DNA from 3 places in the Kitasatospora sp. NPDC101176 genome. Region 3 is predicted to be linked to each of the others. Evidence: riboswitches for the same ligand, from Rfam matches in the RefSeq annotation. Region 3 holds a riboswitch; each other region holds the start of a gene.
The links. A riboswitch is a leader RNA that binds a small molecule or an ion and turns the genes downstream of it on or off. The one in region 3 is predicted to bind thiamine pyrophosphate.
Positions count from the first base shown of each region.

Region 1: linked by a shared signal. The riboswitch ahead of thiC (phosphomethylpyrimidine synthase ThiC) and the one ahead of ACIRS1_RS08755 (purine-cytosine permease family protein) in region 3 are both predicted to bind thiamine pyrophosphate.
Region 2: linked by a shared signal. The riboswitch ahead of thiO (glycine oxidase ThiO) and the one ahead of ACIRS1_RS08755 (purine-cytosine permease family protein) in region 3 are both predicted to bind thiamine pyrophosphate.

Region 1 covers NZ_JBIWPA010000045.1:49,203-52,467, forward strand. Annotated here, with positions in the region: gene ACIRS1_RS36455 (cupin domain-containing protein) at 1-92, shown strand, start outside; gene tenA (thiaminase II) at 197-865, shown strand; gene ACIRS1_RS36465 (DUF5326 family protein) at 1,115-1,315, shown strand; TPP riboswitch at 1,490-1,625, shown strand; gene thiC (phosphomethylpyrimidine synthase ThiC) at 1,621-3,265, shown strand, end outside.
Region 2 covers NZ_JBIWPA010000002.1:446,164-449,428, forward strand. Annotated here, with positions in the region: gene ACIRS1_RS04765 (thiazole synthase) at 1-571, opposite strand, end outside; gene thiS (sulfur carrier protein ThiS) at 574-783, opposite strand; gene thiO (glycine oxidase ThiO) at 780-1,961, opposite strand; TPP riboswitch at 1,956-2,068, opposite strand; gene ACIRS1_RS04780 (NAD(P)/FAD-dependent oxidoreductase) at 2,216-3,265, shown strand, end outside.
Region 3 covers NZ_JBIWPA010000004.1:227,273-230,537, reverse strand. Annotated here, with positions in the region: gene ACIRS1_RS08760 (S1C family serine protease) at 1-800, opposite strand, end outside; TPP riboswitch at 1,021-1,169, shown strand; gene ACIRS1_RS08755 (purine-cytosine permease family protein) at 1,255-2,640, shown strand; gene ACIRS1_RS08750 (glycerophosphodiester phosphodiesterase) at 2,814-3,265, shown strand, end outside.

The sequences.
Region 1 (3,265 bases), on a different contig from region 3:
TCGTCTACGTCCCGGCCGGCACCCCGCACCGCTTCCACCACGTCACCGAGGAACTCCGGGTGCTGGTGGTGTTCTCGCCGCCGGAGGCCTGAGCCGGCCGGCCGCCGCTCCGGCCGCCGCTCCGGGCCCGCCCCGGCGACCGGCCCCGGCGACCGGCCCCGGCGGTGATCCACGGGGCACGCCTTAGGGTCGGGGCATGAGCATGAGCCTGACGGAAGAACTCTGGGCGGCCATCGAGCCGGTGTACGCCGAGATCCTCGCCCACCCCTTCATCGGCGGCCTCACCGACGGCACCCTGCCGCGCGCCGCCTTCCGCCACTTCGTCGTCCAGGACTCGCACTACCTGCGCGACTACGCCCGGGCGCTCGCGGTCTGCGCCGCCAAGGCACCCGGCGAGGCGGACGTGCGGGCCTTCGCCGACGACGCGGTCGGCGCGCTGGCCGCGGAGCAGGGCATGCACGCCGAGTTCATGACGGCCTTCGGCGACAGCGCCGAACAGGCCGCCGCCGAGCCGGTGCTGCCCACCACCCGGGCCTACACCAGCTACCTGCTGGCCACCGTCTACGGCGGTTCCTTCGCCGAGGCGGTCGGCGCGGTGCTGCCCTGCTACTGGATCTACGCCCGGGTCGGGGAGGCGCTGCTCGCCCAGGGCTCGCCCGATCCGCTGTACGCCAAGTGGATCGCCACGTACGGCGACGAGGCCTTCCAGTCCGTGGTGCGCCGGGTGCTGGCGCTCACCGACCGGCTCGGCGAGGAGGTGTCCCCGGCCGAACGGCGCCGCGTGGTCGAGCACTTCGTCACCACCTCGCGGTACGAGTGGATGTTCTGGGACGCGGCCTGGCGCGGGGAGCGCTGGCCGGTCTGACGGCCGGCCGGACCGCGGCCCGGGCCTTCCGGGGCCGCTCCCGGGGGCTCCTCCGGGGGCTTCTCCGGGAGTCCTCCCCGGGCTCTGACCAGGGTTTCCCCGGTCTCCGGGTCGGGGTGATCTCCGGGTTCTCTCCGGGCTGCGGGCCCTCGTTCCGGCACCCCGGCCCCCGTACGATCGACGTACCGAAAGCAAGCGGGAGACGGCACCGGTCAGGCAGCCGACCCCACGGGGAGAGAAGGAACGGACATGGCTGAGCTCTGGAAGTCGCTGCCCTCCTGGGTGCGCAACATCGTCATCCCGGTGCTGGTCCTGGTGCTGCTCTGGAACGTCGTGGGATTCGTCTTCGGCGTCGTGGGCGCCCTGCTGGCGATCGTGATCAAGGTGCTGGTGGTGGTCGGCATCGCCGCCGCCGTGGTGGTCCTGGTCAAGAAGGCCGCCAAGGGCTGAGACCGGCACCCCCGAGGCCCGGTACCCCGCGCGGGGTACCGGGCCTCGGGCGTTCCCGGCCGCCGCGCGCCCGGCCGGCCCGGTCCGCCGCTCCCGCCCCGCCGTCCGTGGACCCCCTCTGGACCTGCGGCGATCGGCTCGCTACGGTGTTGGGCGTCATGTGCAGGCAACACCGCCTGTGGACGCGGGAGCTCGGAGCACCGGGCTGAGAGGACGCTGACCGGACCGTCGACGGACGGACCGACGGCTGCGTCGACCGCAGGAACCTGGACCGGGTAATGCCGGCGTAGGGAGTATGAGGTCAGATGACCACGTTCGACGCACAGCCGAAGTCTGCCCGCAGCACCGACGCCGACGGCTCCGCCGTCACCAGCGCGGGCACCGGCTACCCCACCCCGGCCTGGCGCAAGGCCTACCGCGAGGGGTCCCGACCCGATCTGCGGGTCCCGTACCGCGAGGTGCAGCTCACCAACGGCCGGACCGTCCCGCTGTACGACACCTCCGGCCCGTACACCGACGCGGCCTACGAGCCCGACGTGCGGCGCGGCCTGCCGGCCCTGCGCGACTCCTGGATCCGCCAGCGCGGCGACGTCGAGGAGTACGACGGCCGGGAGGCGCGCCCCGAGGACGACGGCATCAAGCACACCTCGCCGCGCGGCGGGAACCTGCGCAACCTCGACGCCGTCTTCCCCGGCCGCCCGCGCCGTCCGCTGCGCGGCCGCGGAGGTGCCGCCGTCACCCAACTCGCTTACGCCAAGCGGGGGGTGACCACCCCGGAGATGGAGTTCGTGGCACTGCGCGAGGGTCTGGAGCCCGAGTACGTGCGCGACGAGGTGGCCCGCGGCCGGGCCGTCATCCCGGTGAACGTGAACCACCCCGAGGTGGAGCCGGCGATCATCGGCACCAACTTCCTGGTGAAGATCAACGCCAACATCGGCAACTCCGCCGTCACCTCCTCGATCGAGGAGGAGGTGGAGAAGATGACCTGGGCCACCCGCTGGGGCGCCGACACCGTCATGGACCTCTCCACCGGCCGCAACATCCACACCACCCGCGAGTGGATCCTGCGCAACTCCCCCGTGCCGATCGGCACGGTGCCGCTCTACCAGGCCCTGGAGAAGGTCGACGGCAGGGCCGAGGAGCTCAGCTGGGAGGTGTACCGGGACACCGTCATCGAGCAGTGCGAGCAGGGCGTCGACTACATGACCGTCCACGCCGGCGTGCTGCTGCGGTACGTCCCGCTGACCGCCCGCCGCAAGACCGGCATCGTCTCGCGCGGCGGCTCGATCATGGCCGCCTGGTGCCTGGCGCACCACCAGGAGAACTTCCTCTACGCGAACTTCGAGGAGCTCTGCGACATCCTCGCGGCCTACGACGTCACCTTCTCGCTGGGCGACGGCCTGCGCCCGGGCTCCATCGCCGACGCCAACGACGAGGCGCAGTTCGCCGAGCTGCAGACCCTCGGCGAGCTCGGCCGGATCGCCCGCGAGCGCGACGTCCAGGTGATGATCGAGGGCCCCGGCCACGTCCCGATGAACAAGATCCGGGAGAACATGGATCTCCAGAAGGAGATCTGCGACGAGGCGCCGTTCTACACGCTCGGCCCGCTCACCACCGACGTCGCCCCCGGCTACGACCACATCACCTCGGGCATCGGCGCCGCGATGATCGCCTGGTGGGGCACCGCGATGCTCTGCTACGTCACGCCCAAGGAGCACCTGGGCCTGCCCAACCGCGACGACGTCAAGACCGGCGTGATCACCTACAAGATCGCCGCCCACGCCGCCGACCTCGCCAAGGGCCACCCCGGTGCCCAGGCGTGGGACGACGCGCTCTCGGACGCCCGCTTCGAGTTCCGCTGGGAGGACCAGTTCAACCTGGCCCTCGACCCGGAGACGGCCCGCGAGTTCCACGACGAGACCCTCCCCGCCGAGCCCGCCAAGACCGCGC
Region 2 (3,265 bases), on a different contig from region 3:
AGGCGGTTCCGGCGCCCGCGTCCAGGATCACCGGGACGTTCGCGCCCTCCACGATCAGCTGGAAGTTGTGCGGGTTGCGGATGCCCAGGCCGGAGCCGATCGGCGAGCCGAGCGGCATGATCGCCGCGCAGCCGACGTCTTCCAGCTTGCGGGCCAGCACCGGGTCGTCGTTGGTGTACGGGAGCACCGTGAAGCCGTCGTCGACGAGGGTCTCGGCGGCGTCCAGCAGCTCGATCGGGTCCGGCAGGAGGGTCCGCTCGTCGGCGATCACCTCCAGCTTCACCCAGTCGGTGCCGAGCGCCTCGCGGGCCAGCCGGGCGGTCAGCACAGCCTCCCCGGCGGTGTAGCAGCCGGCCGTGTTGGGCAGCACGCGGATGCCGTTGCGGGTCAGCACGTCCAGGACGGAGCCCTGGGTGGAGGCGTCCACCCGGCGCATCGCCACGGTGGTGAGCTCGGTGCCGGAGGTCAGCAGCGCGCGCTCCAGGACCTCCAGGCTCGGGGCGCCGCCGGTGCCCATGATCAGCCGGGAGCCGAAGGTCGCCCCGGCGATGGTCAGCAGGTCGTCGGCCATGGTCAGCCTCCCTGGACGGCGGTGAGGATCTCGATCCGGTCGCCCGCGGACAGCGCCGTGTCCGACCACGAACCCCGGGGCACCACGGCCTCGTTGAGCGCGGCGGCGACGCCGGAGTGGGCCGTGCTGAGGGTGGCCACCACCTCGGCGAGGGTGGTCGTGGCGGGCACCCGGCGGGGCTCGCCGTTGACGGTCAGTGCGATCTCGGTCATGCGGAGGCCTTCGTGGTGGAGCGGTCGGGGGAGAACCGGGTGGGGGTGAACGGCTGCGCCAGCTCGGGGAGTTCGCCGGTCGCCAGGTACTCGGCGAGCAGGTCGGCGGTCACCGGGGCGAGCAGCACCCCGTTGCGGTAGTGGCCGGTGGCGGCGACCAGTCCGGGCAGGGCGGTCGGGCCCAGCAGCGGCGCGTTGTCCGGCGAGCCGGGGCGCAGCCCGGCGGAGGTCTCCAGTAGCGGGAGTTCGGTGATGCCGGGGACCAACTCGTGTGCGTCGCGGAGCAGTTCGTAGACCCCGCCGGCGGTCACCGTGGTGTCGTAGCCCTGTTCCTCGGTGGTCGCGCCGATCACCAGCTCGCCGTCCTCCCGGGGCACCAGGTACAGGTGCTGCCCGCGCACCACGGCACGGACGTTGCGGGACAGGAACGGCCGGTACGCCCCGGGCACCTGCAGCCGCAGGATCTGCCCCTTCACCGGGCGGACGGGCGGCAGCACCCCGTCCGGCAGGCCGGGCAGCCGGTGGCTGTGCGGGCCGGCCGCGAGCACCACCCGGTCGGCGGTCACCGCCCCGCCGTCGCCGAGCCGCACCCCCACCGCCCGGTCGCCCTCGACCAGCAGCTCGACCGCCGGGGTGCGCCGCACGACCACGCCCGCGGCCTCGCCGGCCAGCAGCAGCGCGGCGAGCAGCCGGCGGCCGTCCACCTGGTGGTCGTCGGCGACGTGCAGGCCGCCGCGCACGCCGGGGGCGAGCATCGGCTCCATGCGGCGGGCCTCCCGGCCGGTCAGCCAGGTCGAGTCCAGGCCGAGCCGCTGGTGGAAGGCGTGCAGTTCGCGCAGTTCCGCGCGGTCGTCGGAGTCCAGCGCGACGGCGAGCGTGCCGCACCGCCGGTAGCCGGTGTCCGCGCCGCCGCTCGCCTCGGTCAGTTCGGCGGCGAAGGCGGCGTATCGCTCGTTCGAGGCCATGCCGAGGCGCAGCAACGGCTCCTCGCCGTACTGCAGCTCGGTGACCGGCGCGAGCATCCCGGCCGCGACCCGGGCCGCCCCGCCGCCGGGGGAGGGGTCGACCACGACCGTCGCCAGTCCGCGCTGCGCCGCCCGCCAGGCGACGGCGAGACCGATCAGGCCCCCGCCGACCACCAGCACGTCGGCGCGGGCGCCCGGTGCCAAGCGTGTCAAAGCTGCTCTTCTCCCTTCGCCGGTATGACCCGGATCAGGTTCGGACGGTCGCAGGCCGTGCCAGCCCGCCTCTCAGCCCGGTCCGCCGGGCTCCCGTGATGGTGCCCCCACCATAACGCCGGTGGTCGGCCCGGCCGAAGGCGTGTACGAGGGGTGGACGGAGGGTGCGCAGGTGGGGGTGCCCGCGGTCGGCCGGGCGGGCGTGCGGTCCCCCTGGTGGACGCCTCGACCGGGCGTCGAGGGCGCTGAGTACAGTGACGGGCGTGGCAGAGCTGAGCGGAACGGATCAGGTGGTCGTCGTCGGAGCCGGGCTGGCCGGGGCGCAGTGCGCCCTCAAGCTGCGGCAGGGCGGCTGGCGGGGGCGGATCGTGCTGGTCGGCGAGGAGCGGCACGCGCCGTACGACCGGCCGCCGCTGTCCAAGGAGGTGCTGCTCGGCAAGACCGACGCCACCCCCCTCGACATCGACTACCCGCACCTCGGCATCGAGCTGCTCACCGGCCGCCGCGCCACCGGCCTCACCCCCGGCGTGCTGCACACCGACGGCGGTGAACTCCCCTACGGTGCACTGGTGATCGCCACCGGTGCCACCCCGCGGCGGCTGCCCGGCGCCGAGCGCGCGCACCTGCTGCACACCCTGGACGACGCGCTCGCGCTGCGGGCCCTGCTGCGGCCCGGGCTGCGCCTGGTGCTGGTCGGCGCGGGCTGGATCGGCGCCGAGGTGGCCACCGCGGCCCGCGAGGCCGGCTGCACGGTGACGGTGGTGGAGGCGGGCCCGGCCCCGCTGCCCGGTGCGCTGCCGACCGAGGTCGGTTCGGCGATGGCCGCCTGGTACGCCGAGGCGGGTGTCGAGCTGCGCTGCGGGGTCGGCGTCGCCGCCGTGGAGTCCGGCTCGGTGCGGCTGGCGGACGGCTCGCACCTGGCCGCCGACGAGGTGGTGGTCGGGGTCGGGGCCCGGCCCGCGACCGACTGGCTGGCCGGCTCCGGCGTCGAGCTGGACGGCACCGGCGCGGTGCTGGTCGACGAGCGCCTGCGCACGGGCGTGCCGGGCGTCTTCGCGGCCGGCGACTGCGTCAGCTACCCCTCCGCACGGGTCGGCGCCCGGCTGGCCGTCCAGCACTGGGACCACGCGCTGCAGTCCGGCGAGGCGGCGGCGGCCGCGGTGCTCGGCGCGGAGGTGTCGCCGTACGACCCGGTGCCGTACTTCTGGTCGGAGCAGTTCGGGCGGATGGTCCAGTACGCCGGGCGGCACGCCGCGGGCGACCGGATGCTGTGGCGCGGCGGCCCCGGGGACGCCTCCTGGGCG
Region 3 (3,265 bases):
GCGACCAGTCCGCCGCGCTTCCTGCGCGGGCGGTGCGGGCCGCCGGGGCCGCCGGGGTAGTCGGCCGGGTAGCCGAGCGGACCGCCCGGGCCGCCCGGGTAGCCGGCACCGCCGGTGGCGTCGTGGGAGGCGCCCCAGCCGCCGAGCGGCTGGCCGGCGCCGAACGGGTGGTGGCCGGGCGCGGGGTGCGCGGCGGGCACGCCGGGGGCGGGCGGCGGGCCGTACGGGTCGTGCGCGCCGGCGGCCGGGACGCCGTGGGTCGGCGTGGCGTACGGGTTGCCCAGCGGCGGGGCCTGGCCCTCGGCCACCGGCGCGAGCGGCGCCGCGGGGGCTGCCGGGGCCTGCGGCGCGGGCGGCAGCACCGGCGGCGGGGCGTCGAGGTAGCCGGTGGCGGGGTCGACACCGGCGGACGGCGCCTCGACGGGGGCCGCGGGGGCGGCCGGGGCCGCCTCCGGCGCGGGGACCTTGGTGAAGGCGACGGTGGGACGGTGCCCGCCCTCGGCCGGGACGCCCTCCGCGGTCGCGGCGGCGTCGGCCGCGGCCGGCTCGGGGGCGGGCTCGGGGACCCGGCCGAACGCCATGGTCGCCCGGTGCCCGCCCTCGGCCGGGGCGGCCGGGGAGTCGGCCGGGGCCGGCTCGGAGGCGGGGGCGGCGTCGGGCTCGGGAACCCGGCTGAACGCCATGGTCGGCTTGTGCCCGCCCGAGGCGGCGGGGTCGGAAGCGGGACCGCCCGCCCCCTGGGCGCCCGAGGGCTGCTCCCCCTGCGGCCCGGTGGGCCCAACCTCTCGCTCGGTGCTCACGGACGACCTCCATAGCTGACAGAACCAAGGACCATAGTTTTTCGCACAGTCGATTCGATTGCCGTAAGGACCCCTCTGAAGAACTCATAAGAATCCTTAGCCGGCGCAGACGGCCGACCCGGCGACGGAGGCTCCCCCACCTCCGCCGGGCGTCCCGCGATGCGGACGGCAGGGCCCCTGGCCTTGGCGTCCACCCCGGTGCCGGTTAGCCTGTCGCTCCAAACTGACACGCGGGAGCTTGGACCTTCCAGGCTGAGAGTGCGCTGGTCGACCGTACCGCCACGGCATCGTGGACGGACCGTCGAGGGGGCGCAGACCGCCGGAACCTGTCCGGGTAATGCCGGCGTAGGGAGTATCGGCCATGCCGCCTGCTTCGCCATCCTCTTCTTCGGGCGCGCCCGAGTCCAAGGGTTTCCCCGGGGCGACCGGGGACCTCCCCGGATCGTCCACGACCGTGCAGGGCGACGCCGCCGGCGGCCCGGCCGGTTCCGGCACGGCGACCGCCGTCCTGGACCGCCCGGAGCGCGTCGAGGCGCCGCTGGTGCTGGACACCGAGCCGCCGCGCACGCTGCGCTTCCGCGACCACTTCGCGCTCTGGATGAACCTGGGCGTCAGCCTGATCGGCTTCTCCACCGCCGCCACCGTGCTCGGCGCCAAGGGCGGTGAGCTCTCGCTGGCCGCGGCGGTGACGGCGATCGTGGCCGGCACCGTGGTCGGCACCGCGATGCTCGGCGTGGCCGCCCTGATCGGGGCCCGGACCGGCGCCCCGGCGATGGCGAACCTGCGCGGGCTGTTCGGCACCCGGCTGTCGTACGTCCCGACGGTGCTGAACATCGTCCAGTGCGTCGGCTGGGGCGTCTTCGAGCTGCTGACGATCGCGGCGGGCGCCCAGACCGTCGCCCACACCGACGGCTACCGCTGGCTGTTCGTGCTGCTGGCCGGCGCGCTGACCACCGCGCTGACCATCTGGCCGCTCGGCTCGATCGCGGTGCTGCGCCGCTTCGTCGCGGGTGCCGTCGCCGTCGCGATGGTGTACTTCACCGTCCAGCTGGGCCGTCAGGGGGTGCCCGACCCGGGCGCCGGCAACTGGCACGGCTTCCTGGGCGCCACCGACATGATGATCGCGGTGTCGATCTCCTTCGTGCCGCTGGCCGCCGACTACACCCGGCACTCGCGCACCCCGCGCTCGGCCTTCTGGGGCAGCTTCTCCGGCTACACCGTCGCCCAGGTCTGGTGCTACGTGCTCGGCCTGATGGCGCTGCTGCAGTCCGACGGCGACCCGAACCGGATCTTCGACTCCTTCCTCGGCGTCTGGGCCGGCTGGCTGTTCCTGCTGGTGCTGGTGCTGCGCGAGACGGACCAGTCCTTCGCCAACGTGTACTCGACGGCGATGTCCGTGCAGAACCTGCTGCCGAAGGTGGACCGCCGGGTGCTGACCGGCGGGATCGGCCTGCTGATCACCGTGCTGGCGCTGCAGATCGACCGGTTCACCGACACCTACACCAACTTCCTCGGCCTGATCGGCTCGGTCTTCGTGCCGCTGCTGGCGGTGCTCGCGGTGGACTACTTCCTCGGCGCCGGCCGGCACGGCTGGAACCTCTCCGCCGACGCCCCCTCCCGCTGGCTGATGCTGCTGCCGTGGGTGCTGGGCTTCGCGGTCTACCAGTTCATCGCGCCGACCCCGGTGGCCGGCTGGTGGACGGACTTCTGGACCTCCGCCCAGGAGTCGCTGCACTTCACCCCGCAGGAGTGGACCTCCGCCTCGCTGTTCGCCTTCCTGGTGCCCGCCCTGCTCACCTGGGCGCTCACCCCGCTGACCCGCCGGAACACGGCGGGCTGAGCCTGAGCGCGGCGGGCCGGGCAGGCCGCGCTGCCGGGGGCGTCCGGAGCCTGACGGGCCGGGCCGCCGGGGCCCGGAACCGCCCCCGCCGACGGCCCCGCCCACCGAAGACGGCCCCACGGGTTGGGGCCGTCTTCGTCTCCGCGTCACTTCGGCCGCCTATCGTTGGCCCTGTGACCAGCCCAGACCTGTCCTCGACGGCGGCGCGCACCGCGCCGCCCGTCCAGGTGATCGCCCACCGCGGTTCCTCCCACGCCCTGCCCGAGCACACCCTCGCGGCGTACCGGCGCGCGCTCGACGAGGGCGCCGACGCCCTCGAGTGCGACGTCCGGCTGACCGCCGACGGCGAGCTGGTCTGCGTGCACGACCGCCGGATCGGCCGGGTCTCCGACGGCCGGGGCACCGTCTCGGCGATGACCCTGGCCGAGCTGGAGGCGTACGACTTCGGCGCCTGGAAGACCGGCCGCCCCAGCACCGACCCCGAACTGCGCGGCGTGCTGCGGCTGGAGCGGCTGCTGGAGCTGGCGGTGGACTGCGGCCGCCCGGTGGACCTGGCGATCGAGACCAAGCACCCGGTGCGCTACCGCGGCCGGGTGGAGGCCGAACTGCTGCGGATGCTGGAGCG